2 regions of the Bacillus sp. FAU20 genome follow, and region 1 is predicted to be linked to the other one. Evidence: riboswitches for the same ligand, from Rfam matches in the RefSeq annotation. Region 1 holds a riboswitch; the other holds the start of a gene.
The links. A riboswitch is a leader RNA that binds a small molecule or an ion and turns the genes downstream of it on or off. The one in region 1 is predicted to bind S-adenosylmethionine.
Positions count from the first base shown of each region.

Region 1 (8,077 bases):
AATATATTCTTCTCTTCTTTCCCTTAACAGAACTTTTAAGTTATCAAATTACAAAATGCCCTGCATAACAGGGCTATTTTGTAGAATTATGTATGTTTGTATTTGAAATCATACGAAATACTTTCACATAGAAAACTGCACTAACAAGGGTACAAAGTAATATAATTCCGAACACAACAATTGGAGATAGCCATGTAGAAAATACAATCATTATTGGTGCAATAAAACGCCCAATGGTAAATTGTAAATTAGATGCTGCCATATACTGTCCTCTAGAATTTTCAGGTGCATATCTACTGACAAAACTATGTACAACTGGCGAACGAATCAATTCCCCAATAGTTAATATTGCCATAAAGCCAAATAGTAGCCATATATTCGTTGTTAACCCTATTAAAAACATACCCATTCCAAATAATATATTAGAGACAATTAAAACGTTTCGGTCGCTCCAATTCTCAAAATATTTTGCAACAGGTAAAGAACATAAAACAAACAAAATGCCATTTAACCCCATCATCCATCCGAAAATTTCAGTATTACTCAAAGAGAATGAACCAGTACTCCATGAGAAAAGAGATTGAGTTGGTACAAATTCCTTTACATATAATGCAAGATAAAGATCTAGCTGCATGAAAGCTATCATAATCAAAACTCCCGCAAATATGTAAAGAGAGAAAATTTTATCACTAAAAATTTTCATATAATTATTCCATTGTTCTTTAAAGATTTTTGATATTGGATTGTTATCTCCATCATTTTTAGAAGCTTCGGGCAGCGTTTCTCTAATTATGAAATAGATTGCTATAAAATAAATAAATGTAACAATTGTACAAGTCCATAACAATTCACTTCGATAATGAAAGAAGAAAAATGAACCTAACACTGGTCCAAATACAGCACCAATATTATTTGCTGTAACAAAAGTGGCAAAGACCACCCTTCTATCCTTTTCTGGCACTATATCAGCTATCATTGCAGAACTTGCTGGACTGTATATTGCCCCGCTAATTCCAATACCGATATAGGCTAAATAATTAATCCAATGTGAATGAGATAAAGCAAAAACTGCAAACATTGCTACTTGTATGATTGTGCCTAATAGCATGACAGGTCGACGCCCTAATCGATCAGCTAAATATCCACCTAACAAATTACCTATTATGCCTACAAGAGGTATAATTGCCATTAAAATTCCGCCAATTGCTTTACCAAAAGCATCGCTATAGTATATTGCCATAAACGGAAAATACATCCAAAACAATGTATTGAACATAGTTTCGCCAATCAATCTAGTTTTTAAATTTTTGTCCCAAGATAACCATTTCAACGTAATACATCCCCTATTTTAACTTTTCAAATATTCACTATACATTCTATAAACTGTCAGTCCAAGGGAAATATAATAACATAAAGTGAATTTATTTTACAAATTAATATAGAAATATAAATTTTAATTACAACACATTCTCTAGTTATTATCCTTTAATGCAATTTGAACTCACAGATCACCGTTACTATTAAACTAGACTAGACCAGATTCAAGATATCACTAAAGAAATAAATGATTCATAAATAGAAAAGAACATTGATTTTTCAATGTTCTTTTCTATTATTTCTGCATATGAATTAGATTTATATTCGAAAAAGCGCCTTACCCCTGATTCCTCTGTGCCTCTCTAAACTCCTCCTTCACCTTCTCTAACAACCCTTCTTCCGTAATTAATCGATACGCCGTATTTGCTAATGCTTTTGCCGATGTAATTAATGCTTTATCTCCAAGTTCTGAACGTGCTGCTTCTCTAAATTCATTCGTATGTGCAATTAAATCATCTGGTCCGATTTTAATGTACGGATGAATTGTCGGTACGACTTGACTTACGTTTCCTGCGTCGGTTGAACCGATCCCTACTCTTTCTTTACGGTTTACATCTTCACCTAATAGTTCTAGTTCTTCCGCTACGATATCGTTATATGTTTTTGTTACGAGTAATTCATCGATTTCATTTTGGAATTGATGGATTTTTACTTTTGCACCTGTTGCTAACGCTGCTCCCTCAGCAATGTTTCTTACTTTTTCTGTTACTTCCGCGCATCTTTTTCGCGTTGCTGCACGGATGAAGAACCTTGCTGAGGCGTAGTCAGGAATAATGTTAGGTGCTTTTCCGCCTTCTGTAATAACGCCATGAATTTTCACATCTGACGGAAGTTGTTGGCGAAGTGCGTTAATACCGTTATAGAGCTGAATAACCGCATCTAATGCGTTAATTCCTTCTTCTGGTGAAGCTGCGGCGTGAGCTGTTTTTCCGTAAAAATGAAAATCAAGTGGATCGACTGCTAGTGAAGGGCTTGTTGTCGCTGTTTTTCCGCTCGGATGAATCATAAGTGCCGCATCAATGTCTTTAAATAAACCAGCTTTTACATAACTCGCTTTCGCACTACCGTTTGGCCCTCCTTCTTCAGCTGGTGTTCCAAACACGACAACTTCCCCGCCAATTTCTTCAAGCGTTTCTGATAATGCGATCGCTGCTGCAACGCTAATGGTGCCGATTAAATTGTGACCACACGCATGACCGAGTCCTGGTAAAGCGTCATACTCAGCTAAAAATGCGATTGCCGCTCCTTGTTTTCCAGAGCTTTTTCGCGCGATAAATCCCGTTTCATGTCCAGCTATATTGTGCTGCAGTTGAAATCCTGCACTACCCAGTAATAAACTTAACGTTCTTGATGCATAAAACTCTTGGTTACCAATCTCCGGATTCGCATGAATATCATGACTTGTGTCTATGTACTTTTCCTTATTTCTTTCGATACTCTCTTTAATTGTTTTTCTTTGTGACGCTACTCCTGTCGCTCCCATTGTTCTTCCTCCTTTTATTTTCACATAAAAAAGCCTCTTTCTAAAAGATAGAAAGAGGCTTCTGTATATACAGTCAAAATGAGCTTCTTTCTTATCTTTCAAGTTACCTTGCTGGAATTGGCACAGTATTCATAACGAATCCGCTGCCGAGGTGTCATAGGGCCAGTCCCTCAACCTCTCGTGATAAGAATTTTCATAAAATTATATTAAATTACATTCATTCTAAGTTCATTCCGATTAAAAGTCAAGGAATTCCTATCCGAATTTACCGAATATCTAAAAATCCTTTTAATACACCAATTGTTTCTGGTGCTTGCAGTCTTGCACATACGTACGGAAATTCCGTACTACCTTCAAACATCATTTGAGATGTAAGCGGTGCACCTGCCCAGAAGATTTCATCATCAATTACTAAGAATGGGAATGCTTTATTTTGTCTTTGTAACTTTACATTTTTCAGTGGAACTGGTCCATCACTATAAACTGTTATTTGCGCATTTGTACGCATTAACGCTTGCCATACTCGCTTATCCACTTGTTTTGTACTTGGAAGTGAAATAATAATTTTTCGTTTTGCGGCTAAAATATCTTTTAATAACCCTTTCGTTTCCTCAAGATTCATTTCCATAAACCAGCGTAAACGTTTTGAAATTTTCCGTTCCCACAATTGTCTTGATGTCGTGCGATCATACACATCTCCGTGACGTTCTATATGAGCTGTTAATTGTGATAATGCTTGTTTTCTCGAAAGGTTTTTACGCATATAATGGCAATCTGATAATTGAATGAACTTCCCTCTCGCCCTTGTCACTGCTACATTGACGAGGCGATGGTTTTTGTGATCAAAGAATAATACGCCAGGTCGTTCTTGCGGATAACTGTCAACCGTATCAAAGATCATCATATCTCTTTCAGAACCTTGGAACTTATGAACTGTTGCCGCTAATACTGGTATGTTTTGATATTTCGTTCTCTGCAACATTTCTCTAATACACGTCGATAAAAAGCGTGACTGCGCCCTGTAAGGTGTCACAACACCAATCGATTGAACACCATCTAACAATCCGATTAACATCATTTGCATTGCTACTAAACCAGACATAATGTTAAAACGTGAACCAGATGCAGCGTCTTTTAAAGAAAAGGCTCCCATTAAGCTCGTATCGAATAAAACACTCGCCTCATTTGCGAACGGCTGCAATTGCGCAAGTTCTTTACGCTCTGAAACAGACGGATGATCGTATACTCTATTTTTATAAATAAACGAATTCGTAAACTTCGATATATCCGCATGCATACGTCTTTGTTCCTGCAACATAAATAGGTTCGGATGTGCTTCTGATTTATTAACAGACTCAACAATCCCAGCATGGTAAAACATATCTTCCCCGAGCCATTTGCGAACAAGTTCATGGTTCGCCATCGCAATTGGAGGTAATTGTAAAAAGTCGCCACAAACGACGATACGTTTTCCAAGTGAAGCAGCTAATGCGATTTGCGGAACATATGCCATACTCACTTCATCTACGACAACTAAATCAAATGTACGCTCATAAATCAGTGAATCAATGGCACATTTCGATAAAGTCGCGCCGATTACTTTCGCATTTTCAATGTATTCTTTTTCTACTTCTTTAATTTTTGCTTTTTGCTTTCGAAGGTCACTTTCAATCTCTTGTATACGCTTCTTATCAGCAGAAGTCGCTTTATGCGATAAAATCTTTTCGCGAAGATCTTGTCGTGTTTCTTCTAAATAGAGTCTTTCTTCTCCCCAAGATCCGTTCGTCGTTTCAACTAACTTCGACGCAAGTAACGTTTCATGATTTCGTATATGTTCATGCTGACTATAACCGTAACGAACAATTTCGCCAGGCGTCCATTTCTTTTTCTTTTCAATTTGTTTCGTTACTTCACTCATTAATACGTCTACTGCCGCATTACTATGTGCTAACACAAGTACCGACTTTCCTTTTTGATAATGCGCCGAAATAATACGTGATAAATTGTAAGACTTCCCTGTTCCAGGTGGTCCCCACACGTACGTCGTCGGATTGTAAAATGAACGATACGCCAATTCATTTTTTGGATTTTTCATCTTCTCAATATGTTTCGGACTGCTCGTCCCATCAACAAGACGCTTTATACGATTACGTTTCAGCTTATCTTTACGTGCTTCTTTCAATCGCTCTTGCAGCTGCTCTAAAAGCTGCCACGGTTCACTGTATAAAACAGCTTCTCGTATTTCACCTTGTATATAATCATTTAATTTCAATTCTATTTCTAATCCGTGTACAGATAATACTTCCCCTGTCGCTTCCTCACCATCGAACTCAATTCGAATCGGTGAACCTTCAGGTAAGCTTACTTCCGAAATAAGCTGAAATACATATACTGTACTTTCATAATCTGTATATAAAAAACGACCATTCATGATAGAAATTTTACTACCACCTATCGTTTTCCAATGTTTAATTTCATATGCTAATGCATAATGCCACTCTTTCATCGTTTCCGATAATGAAGGAGTTTGAGTAGGTGTATTCATCGTATAATCTCCTTCCTTCTCCCCAAACATACTTTCTCACTATACCATATAACACGCTAAAATTTGTAAGGTTTTTATCTTGCTTATTTTCTTAATTTTCAATATTATATTGTATATAATTTTCAGAAAGAAGGAATCTACATGCCTGTTAGAAGAATAGAACACGTCGGACTTATGGTTGCAAACTTAGAAACATCTATTTCATTTTATGAAGAAGTAGTTGGCTTACAGCTCATTAAACGTATGGGGCACCCGAATCCAGACTTAAAACTCGCTTTTTTAGGTGTAGAAGAATCGAAGGAAACGATACTAGAACTCATTGAAGGCTACAACTCTTCTCTTCCGGCAGAAGGAAAAGTACATCACATTTGCTTTAAAGTGGATTCATTAGAAGATGAAATCGAAAGAATACAGCAACACGGCGTAACCTTTTTATTAGGAGAAGAAATTGAAACATTACCAGATGGAACACGTTACTTATTCTTCGCTGGTCCTGATGGAGAATGGATTGAGTTTTTTGAAACCGAGAGATAAAGCAAACCTTTATTTTGCGGAATAGAAAAGGAGCCGGAATTACGGTCCTTGTTTTTAACCAGTAACAATGAAACATACCTCCAACCTAAGAATTTACCAAGATTAAAAATACAATCATTTTGTTAGGAGGAGAGAATGGGAAATACAGTCTTTATTCTTGTTTTTTGGATACTGATACTATTTCCAATCCTTTATGTCATCAAGATAAAGGATTGGAATATAAAAACAGCTGCCTTATTTGTTGGAAGGATTCTATTAAGTATTGTCTATTTTATAAATGGAATGGTATTAGGTCTGCAACGAAATTGGGTAGAACCTCCCTATGAAACAGAATGGGATTTCTTTGTAAAGTCTTTACTAAACGGAAAAACTGATGCACTTATACACTTGTTACTTCTAATTATTATCATTACTTTGGATCTATTCATTACATTTTATTATATTAATAAAAAGAAATAGGATATTCTCTCCTATTTCTTTTTTATGAGTAGCGCCATATCGCTATCAAACTAATGTTTTACGCTGCCCCTAAACAATAATTTTTTACATTTTTACTCTGGGGATGTCAATTTTACTATTTTTGGGGTATTTTTTTTACTAGCTTGATGGACATGGGGTTGATTTATTTTCTTAGGCTGATAGGCATGTGGTCCTATCCCATTGCTATTAAGGTAAGAATTTAAGTGTAATATCATTTAAGGTAATACTTAAGATACAAATAAAATATCTTTTCCATGTCGCACTGTTTTATTGAAGTCTATCCCGAGTTGTAGCTAGTTCAATGCGACTGTAAATTCGGAGTTCGGTGCGCCAGCAAATACAACCGTTCCGTTTTCTGGTAGTTTCACTTTGTTATTATCACTAACGACGGTAAAATTGACGCATACTCCATTCTCATCATACACCGCGAATGAACTTCCTGATGACAACTCCACATTCATCGTTTTCCCTGCTGCCTCTTGCGGGACCGTAAACCATTTCGCATGCCCATTTTTTTGCAATGTAACTTTCGATAATTGACCTGTATCAAGGGGTTTTACGTTAGATTCACTGACGTATAAAAAGCTGGACATCTCCATATATTCAGTACCATCCTCTGTATAGAAATGGGCTTCCTTTGTATCCCGCCCATTCATCACAGGAATTTGAATTTGATGCGTCGCCGTATTCGGACCTGTAATTTTTTTGCCGTCCCAATATCCATCCTTGATCGTAATTTGTGTGTTAAGAGGCATTAGTTGTCCTAGATAGTTCATAGAATTAAATTTTTCGTTAACGAGATAGAACTTGCCACCCTCGCGCTTCGCCCATGCAGCAGCTGTTTTCTTCGGTAACACATTGTTTTCTAATTTCTGGGCTAAATAGTGAGTCAGCACATTTTGCCCCAATCCCGGTGATAATTCATATGTGCTCTCTCTCAAATAAACTTTTCCATTCTTCTCTGTGACGAAGTTAAGCTTGGAAGTACCCTTCTCATTTATAAAGCTTCCATCCGCCGTATATACATATTTTTCTTCCGGTTTAGTTGGTAAAAACAGTTCTCCCTTCTTCGTAATTTCTATTTTGAAATGGCTATAGCTATTTCCATAAAATCCTGCTTTTTTTACCACGTCTTGAGGCACTTTGGCCTTGTCGGGCTTGCCGAAGGATTTATCTGGCTTTATATCCTTAATTGTCCCTTTCTCTTTAAGCCTAGCTAGCAGTAATTTATTTGCCAACAGTTGATTTGTCATGCTGCTGCCGCCGGAGGACAATACAGCTGCTGCCATCTTCTGTTCTGGAAGCACGACCAATGTAGCATGTTGCAGTATCGTATCCCCACCCTTAGTCAACGCTTTTATCCCATATTCACTGAATGGGTATAGTTTCACACTATCCCAGCCAAGTCCATAGTTGAACACATTTCCGCTATCTTCCGGCCACATTCCTTTTTTATATTCTTCTTGTTCCATCGCCTTGACTGCTTTATTAGAGAGAATTTCTTTTCCCTGTCCCATAAATATTTGTGAGAATCGCACCACATCTTCTGCAGTAGAAGAGATTCCTCCCGTACCAATTAGATTCACCATTTCACTTGGTAGCTGTCCCTGGTATGTCGGAGAATACAGTCCAGCCCGCTTTTCGTCTTCCCATTTGTC
Region 1 covers NZ_JBVYHY010000011.1:243,263-251,339, reverse strand. Annotated here, with positions in the region: gene AC0OM3_RS09675 (MDR family MFS transporter) at 74-1,330, opposite strand; gene AC0OM3_RS09670 (M20 family metallopeptidase) at 1,655-2,860, opposite strand; SAM riboswitch class I at 2,949-3,050, opposite strand; gene AC0OM3_RS09665 (AAA domain-containing protein) at 3,126-5,435, opposite strand; gene AC0OM3_RS09660 (VOC family protein) at 5,547-5,939, shown strand; gene AC0OM3_RS09655 (hypothetical protein) at 6,075-6,398, shown strand; gene AC0OM3_RS09650 (serine hydrolase domain-containing protein) at 6,713-8,077, opposite strand, start outside.

Region 2 (8,077 bases), on a different contig from region 1:
ACATCAAACACTGTATTATCCGCAATAATTTTCCCTTCATGTAGAACTACTGCACGGTCTGCATATTCTAGTACGAGATTCATATCATGAGTGATAAAAACAAATGAAATACCCTTTTTAGCTAGGTTTTTAATAAAAGACATAAATTGTTTATAGTGATAATAATCTTGTCCCGCTGTCGGTTCATCTAATATGATAAGTTTAGGATTTGTTGTTAATACAGATGCGATTGTTAATCTCTTTTTTTGCCCATAGCTTAGTGCTTGAATTGGCCAATTACGAAATGGATATAAACCACAAATTTTTAAAGTTCCTTCTACTCTATTCTTAATTTCTTCCTTAGAAAAATTATGTAATGTTAATGTAAATGAAACTTCTTCAAAAACAGTAGGCTGTGTAATCATATGATTTGGATTTTGCATCACGTAAGATATGATTTCCCCACGTTTACGAATAGACCAAGAACTAATATCTTCACCTTTTAACAAGATTTTCCCATTTTTCATTTTGTTTATGCCTATAAGACTATGAGCTAATGTTGATTTCCCTGCTCCATTATGTCCTAACAGTGCCACAATTTCTCCTTCATATATTGAAAGGTTTACATTTTCTAATACTTTTTGTTTATTAGAGTATGAAAATGATAAATTCTCCACTTTAAGTAATTCCTTGTTTTTAGTATTCCCTTTTAATATGACTTGTTTCTCCATCCACTCTTTTATAACGTTGCTTACCTTTTCTTTTTGAAGGTTTTCCATTGGATATATTACGTCATTATTACTATCAAAATGTAATCTCTTTAATGCTTCGATGTAAATAGGCTCTCTTAAGCCGATACGTGGTAATATATTTGACGCTAAGATTTCTTTTGGTGTTCCTATCGCAATGACTTTACCTTCATCAATTAATATAACTTTGTCTAAATCCAGTTTTAAAATTTCTTCTATCCTATGTTCGATAATAACAATCGTTTTATTATATTGTTCATGTATATCTTTCATAAGTTCTATCGTATGTATGGCGCTTAGTGGATCTAAGTTTGCTAACGGTTCATCGAACAATAATATATCCGCATTTGTTGTTAATAAACCAGCAAGGGAAACTGTTTGCTTTTGACCTCCTGATAATTCATGTGGACTTTGTTTATGAAACGTATGCATCTTCACCTTTCTTAATGAGTCCGAAACAATCTTTTTCATATCATCTTGCTTTACACATTCATTTTCTAAATAAAAAGCTACATCTTCTTCTACTGTCAGACCAATAAATTGAGCATCTTGATCTTGCAAAATTGTTCCTACCTGTTTACTTTGTTCAAAAATACTTCCTTCCCTCGGGTCTTTACCGGCAATTAAAACGTTACCTGTACTAGTCCCTTCGTAAGAAAATGGGATTAGCCCATTTATACAATGAGCTAATGTCGACTTGCCTGAACCACTTCGTCCAGCAATTAGCACTTTTTCCCCAGGGTATATATGAAAGGTAATATCACTTAAAGTAGGCTGCGCAGCATGCCAATATTGAAAGGTGAATTGTTCAAACGAAATAATTGGTTGCATGTTAACATCCCTACTTTTCAATTTTTAAATGTGTATGTTTCTTATTGGATTTCGCCAAACCAATTGTAAGTGGCAATCCAAGTACTAAGAAAACGATGACATCGGAAATTGTTGCGCCTAATACTTGTATAACAATTTTGTCAAATGGTTCTCCCATCACAATAATATCGAATGCCCCAGCAAATATAATAGCAATGACAATACCAACTAGCCCAGTAATTGCTAAATAAGAAATATCCCCCTTGTTAAACGACCCGTTTTTCACACTAAAACCAACTCTTCTTTGAATAAGCCCCATTGAAAAACCAATAATTCCTGAACTAATAACCCAGCCCCACCAAATCCCCCATCCAGCAATCGTATCTGTTACGGTATGACCGATAAGTCCGATTAACAGTCCTGCCACTGGACCAAATAATGCTCCAAAAACAGTTAATATAGCTAATGCTGGTTTAATAAATGTATTCGGTGCAATAGAAAATCCCCAAAGCCCTAATATCCCGTATAATGCTGCTCCAATACCGATTGCTACTACTAACTTTGTTGATAATTTGTTCATGACAATTCCCCTCTCATATTAGTCAACTTTTATTACTCTATATTTAATTTAAAAATGAATTATGCATCGACACTCTCTTTCTATACAACAAAAAAATGACCTCTTACATAAGAGGTCATTTTCTGTCACGTTCAAGAATCCTCTTATCTTTCAAAAAACACATCGTGTCCTCTGCGGAATTAGCACCTTCCTATAAAATTGCATAGGGGTTGCTGAGGTTTCTTAGGGCCGTTCCCTCCACCTCTCTGGATAAGTATTAATTTGTAATTCGTATTATGGCACTAAAGAATGTAAATTTCAACACTTTTCTTACTATTTTTATTTTTTGTTAAATAGATCATTTAAATCATTGTATTCTTATCGGAATTATGAAATAATAAATTCAAAATCGTTTCGGGAGGAATGCATTATGAAAGTTATTGGTTTGATTGGAGGATTAAGTTGGGAATCTACATCTTTATACTATAAACATATTAATACACTTACACTCTCTCAATACGATCAAAATGCAAAGTTAGTTTTATATAGTATGGACTTTGGTGAAGTAACTACTTTATTACAAAACCATCAATATGAAGAAGTGAAAAATGAACTAGTTACAGTTGCAAAGAAAGTTGAAAAATCTGGGGCTGAATGTTTATTAATGTGTTCAAATACCGTACATCTATTTGCCGAGGAAGTAGAACAAGCAATATCTATCCCGCTTCTTCACATTGGTGATGTAAGTGCTAAAGAAATGGTAGAACAGAATATAAAACGTATCGGACTATTAGGAACAAAACAAACGATGGAGCAAGATTTCTATAAATCACGATTAGCGAAATATAACATTGAGACAATTATCCCAAATGACGAGGAAAGAACTTTTATCCACCATGTCATATTAGATGAATTAAGTAGAGGGATCATTTCAGAAACATCTAAAGAAAAGCTATTACAAATTACAAAATCATTAATTCAAAACGGCGCTGAAGGTATATTATTAGGCTGTACTGAAATACCTTTACTCATCTCCCAAAATGATCTCACTGTTCCCGTTTTTGATACTGCTTTTTTACATGCAAATACTGCTGTACAATTTGCTGGATAAGAATATACAAGCATAAAGGTGAGAACCTCTATGCTTGTATACAGTTACGACTATTTATCCCGCTATTTATGGGTAGTAAAATCCCTATCGATTAAAGTTTTACTTTATTTAAAAGAGATTCAATAACTGCAATTGCTTCTTTTGAACCACCACATTCTAAAAAGCTATCATTAAGTTTTCTTATACCATGTTTATACTTTTCATTTGAAAGAACATCTGTTACGGCCTCTTTTAAAGTGTGCACATTAACATGTTCTTTCAATAGTCTATGTGCCGCTTCAAGCTCAGTTAATCTTTGCGCTATCATTGGCTGGTCTTTATCATGCGGTATTATTACAAATGGGACATTATAATGAATGGCATCGTGTACGCTATTCATACCACCATGTGTAATAAAAACATCTGCTTCATTTAATATTTCTGATTGAGGTACGTATGGAGCAATTATAAAATTATCTGGTGCTTTCTTAATTTTAGAAATATCATTTCTATCACCAATTGCCATTACAACTATCCCATCAAAATCTGAAAAAGTATCAATACAAGTATTAAAGAATGGTTCGAGTCCTTCAAGCAGTGTTCCCATTGAAATATAAATAACTTTCTTTTCTTTAAGTGATTCCAATGGAAACTTTATATTTGTTTTACGCTTTGAAATACTCGGTCCAATAAAAATGTTATTTTCTTCGAATGATTCGCTATTAGGTTGGAAATAACGACTTGTGTATACGAGACAAACATCACCCTTATTATTCATAAATTGAAGATTATTGTTTGGTTTTACTCCAAATTCATGTTCCATCTGGTTTAATAATTTTTCAGAGATCTTCTCTGGTTGGAATGGTATATCTGCATTTGGATGAAAAGGTAATGTCTTCAAAAACTCTGAAGGAATTAAAAATATAGGTGAGGACACTACACCTGGAACTTTTAAATACTCCTTTACTAACTCTCCCGCACCAAATATATCATAAATTACGAAATCAAAATTTATGCTTTCACTTAATTGTTTCGTAATTTCTAATATATATAAAGAAGTTTGAACATGCACATGAAAGAAAGCATTTAACCCAGATGAGGTTTCAGCATCAATAGAAATCCCCTTTAATAGATCCGGATGAGTATGTACAGTAGCTCCTAAATCTTCAATTCTACCCTTAAAGTTTGCCGTTGTAATATAATGTACATTATCCCCTCGTTCAGTAAAGGCTTTTACTAAATTTAATGTAGGGTTTACATGTCCCTCTGCTGGAAAATTAACTACTAAAATATTTAGCACTTATTCCTCACTCCTTACATTTCACTATTTTAATTAAGCATACTGTTATTTGTACATGTAATCGTCCCCTAATAGTCCTAATGTGCTTGCAACATTATGTTGATAAATAATTTTCAGTCATCAACATAAAAAAAGGCATCTACCTATGTAGATGCCTAACCGTGATAAGGAGTGTTCTGTGAGGTTAGAACAAGCTTTTCTGCTTGTCCTATGCTATCAATATATGATTTATTTTACAAAACGTGAATCGTTAATAGAATTATTTTAGCTCATTAAAATAAAAAAAGAGTTATTAATAAATATAATCTCAATTATTATTATGATGTAGCTACCTATGTTCCTCCAATATTTTAGAATAAACAGCTTCATATATACCTCATTTCTAATCTATTCCCAGATAAAAACGCCTCTAGTTCACATGAATGCTAGAGACGTTTCGTCCATTTTAATTCTCTTTAGAGTCATCTGTTTTTGGCGCTTCACCAGTTAATCGCTTATTTTTCAAATCAAAATAAGCATCTAAAACTTCTTTTCCAATATCGGAGTTAATGCCTGATTTATCATTTTTAACCCACGGTACTACAACAGAAAATGCTACTTCTGGATCATCATATGGCGCATATCCAGCTAATGTTAAATTATAACATTCTCTACGGTCGCCTTTCTCATTTCGCCCAATATCATTTTCTCCACCATATACAGTTTGTGCGGTCCCTGTTTTACCAGCTGGTTTATATGGTGCTTTTTGGAACGCTCTTACTCCCGTTCCATCTCCTTCTTGAAATACTTTTCTAAATCCTTCTTTTACTTGATTAATATATTCTTGTTTCATATCAATTCTATTTAAAACAACGGGTTCTATTGATTGTACTACTTTACCAACCTCATCTTTTTGAACGGTTTGTTCTCTAATCTCTTGAACAATTTGTGGTTTCATTCGATACCCTCCATTTGCGATAGTGGAAATATATTGTGCAAGCTGAAGTGGTGTATACGTATCATATTGTCCAATAGAATAATCTAATAAGAAACCAGGCTGATTATCTTTTCTTCCAATTTGTCCTGCAGTTTCATTTGGTAAATCAATACCAGTTTGTACGCCTAGTCCAAATTGCCTGAAATAATACCTCATTTTATCAAAATATTCTTGTTTAATATCTAGTGAACTATTTTTCACATAATCCACGCCAGCAATTTTTAATGCTATATTAAACATATAAACGTTTGAAGAAACTTGTAACGCTCTTAGATCGTCTATATCACCAAAATTTTTCCAAGACTTCTTCTCCTTAGTTCCTTTAAACTTCATAGGTGCATCATAAAAATGTGTTCCAGGAGTTATTGCATTTGTTTCAAACCCTGTTAACACTGTCGCACCTTTAACCGTTGATCCAAGCTCATAAGAACTAGTCAGCGTGCCTAAAGCATAATCTTCTACTTCCATTTTCCCGTCTTTTTCTACAAGCTTTTTCCCAGCCATTGATAATACTTGGCCATTTTTTGGATTCATCATCACTACGAAAGCACGGTCTAACATTGATTCTGATCCTTTATATTGTTTTAATATTTTTTCTATACTCTCCTCTACTTTTTTTTGCAATTCCATATCTATTGTTAAAGTTAAATTTTTACCGCTTTTCCCTTCAGTAACAGTTTCCGTTCTAATAGTATTTCCTTGTTTATCAGCAATGCTTCTTACTTCTTTTTTTGTACCATGAAGTACATCTTCGTATTGCTGTTCTATATAACTTTTGCCGACCCTATCATTTCGGCTATAATCACGCACTAAATAATAATCTAATCTTTCACGTGGCAATCCTTCATCAGCATTTGAAACGTTACCAAGGACAGAACGGAATAACCCATCATTTACATAGATTCTCTCCCAATCAACTGATGCATCTACCCCTGGAAGGTTCGCTAAATTTTCACTAATCACCGCATATTCCTGTTCACTAACGTTCTTTTTAATAATTTGAGGTGCCATTTGAAAACCTGAGTTCATTTTGCTTTTAATAGCTAACACTTCTATATCTTTAGCCGTTAATTCTTGAAGATTTTTATCTGTAACGCGCTTCCTTTTTAAATCTTCTATTTTTTTGTCTAGCTCTTTTCCGGTAATATCCTTATCTCGGAACTTATCTATTTCTTTTTTTGATACTAAGTCTTGAGTAAGTTCTGGATTTAATTGCATCCAAAAGTCTTTCTTATCAGTCTCCGTTAACTTATCTATATCTTCTTGTGGCATTTCAATAATATCTGCAAGTTGTCTTGCTGATTTTAATATTTCTTCTTGTTTTACACCTTTCACCTTTGTATATGTAATTGTACGTAAAGACTTATTATCAACTACTGGATTTCCTTCACGATCAAATATTTTCCCACGTGGTACAGAAAGACCCACGGTTGTATTTTCTCTCTTCTCTACTTCATTTTTATATGTTTCTCCATCAAAAATTTGTACTTTCCCTAACTGAATAATAATGCCAGAAAATAATAAAAATACACAAAGGAATAAAATATTTAACCGGAGAGGTACTACTCTCCCACTTTTCTTCTCTTGCTTTTTCACCTTGTCATAATCTCCTCCTTACAATATTCCAAATAATAATCACATTTCTATATTAAAAGTAATGTACAATTTCTATACATTGCTTTGTACAAATATTAATATAATGTTTAAAACTTAATAGAAATTAAAACAAAGGTAAAGAAAAGGTAAAGTTTACTAAATTAAATATAAAAAATACCCAATAACAAAAAGCTTAGTTTTCACTAATCGCTTTGTTATTGGGTATTAATTCATTTAAGAATTACTACTAGTGGGTATCGTTATACATTTGTCGTCACAATTAGAAAGAGATTGTTTACTTAGTACTTTCGGTAAGTGAATAGTTACTGTTGTCCCGACACCAACCTCGCTCATGATACTAATTGTCCCTTGATGACTTTCAATAATTTTATAACTTAACATTAATCCAATACCAGTCCCTTTTTCTTTCGTACTATAAAAAGGTTCACCTAATCTCTTAATTCTTTCTTCAGGTATTCCTATTCCTTCATCTATTACATGAATGATGACACCATCATCATTTATTTCTTTTATGTGAATTGAAATTTCCCCACCATTTGGCATAGCTTCGATTGAATTTTGCAAAATATTAATAAATACTTGTTTCAATTGATTTTCTGAGCATTCAATAATTATATCTTTGTCATCCGTAAATAGTTCAACTTGAATATTTGTCATAATTGCTTTTGTATTCATTAACGATACGACATTTTTAAAAATTTGATAAATATTTTTCTTTTCTGTATTTATCTCATCTGTTTTAGCAATTGATAGAAATTCTTGTAGGATTGCTTCTATCCTTTCAATTTCAGAAAGCATAAGATCAAAATATCTTTCTTGATCTTCTTTATTAATTTGGAATAACTGTATAAAACCTTTGATTACAGTTAAAGGATTTCTTACTTCATGAGCCACGCCAGCTGCTAATTGACCAATTGCTGCAAGTGTATCTGATTTGTTTAACAATTCTTCTGTCTTTTTTCGCTCTGTAATGTCGCGTACAATAATCATAATTTTA
Region 2 covers NZ_JBVYHY010000026.1:33,812-41,888, reverse strand. Annotated here, with positions in the region: gene AC0OM3_RS22100 (ABC transporter ATP-binding protein) at 1-1,559, opposite strand, end outside; gene AC0OM3_RS22095 (ECF-type riboflavin transporter substrate-binding protein) at 1,570-2,118, opposite strand; SAM riboswitch class I at 2,259-2,374, opposite strand; gene AC0OM3_RS22090 (aspartate/glutamate racemase family protein) at 2,528-3,208, shown strand; gene AC0OM3_RS22085 (macrolide family glycosyltransferase) at 3,300-4,487, opposite strand; gene AC0OM3_RS22080 (peptidoglycan D,D-transpeptidase FtsI family protein) at 4,933-7,059, opposite strand; gene AC0OM3_RS22075 (ATP-binding protein) at 7,294-8,077, opposite strand, start outside.
Region 2: linked by a shared signal. The riboswitch ahead of AC0OM3_RS22095 (ECF-type riboflavin transporter substrate-binding protein) and the one ahead of AC0OM3_RS09670 (M20 family metallopeptidase) in region 1 are both predicted to bind S-adenosylmethionine.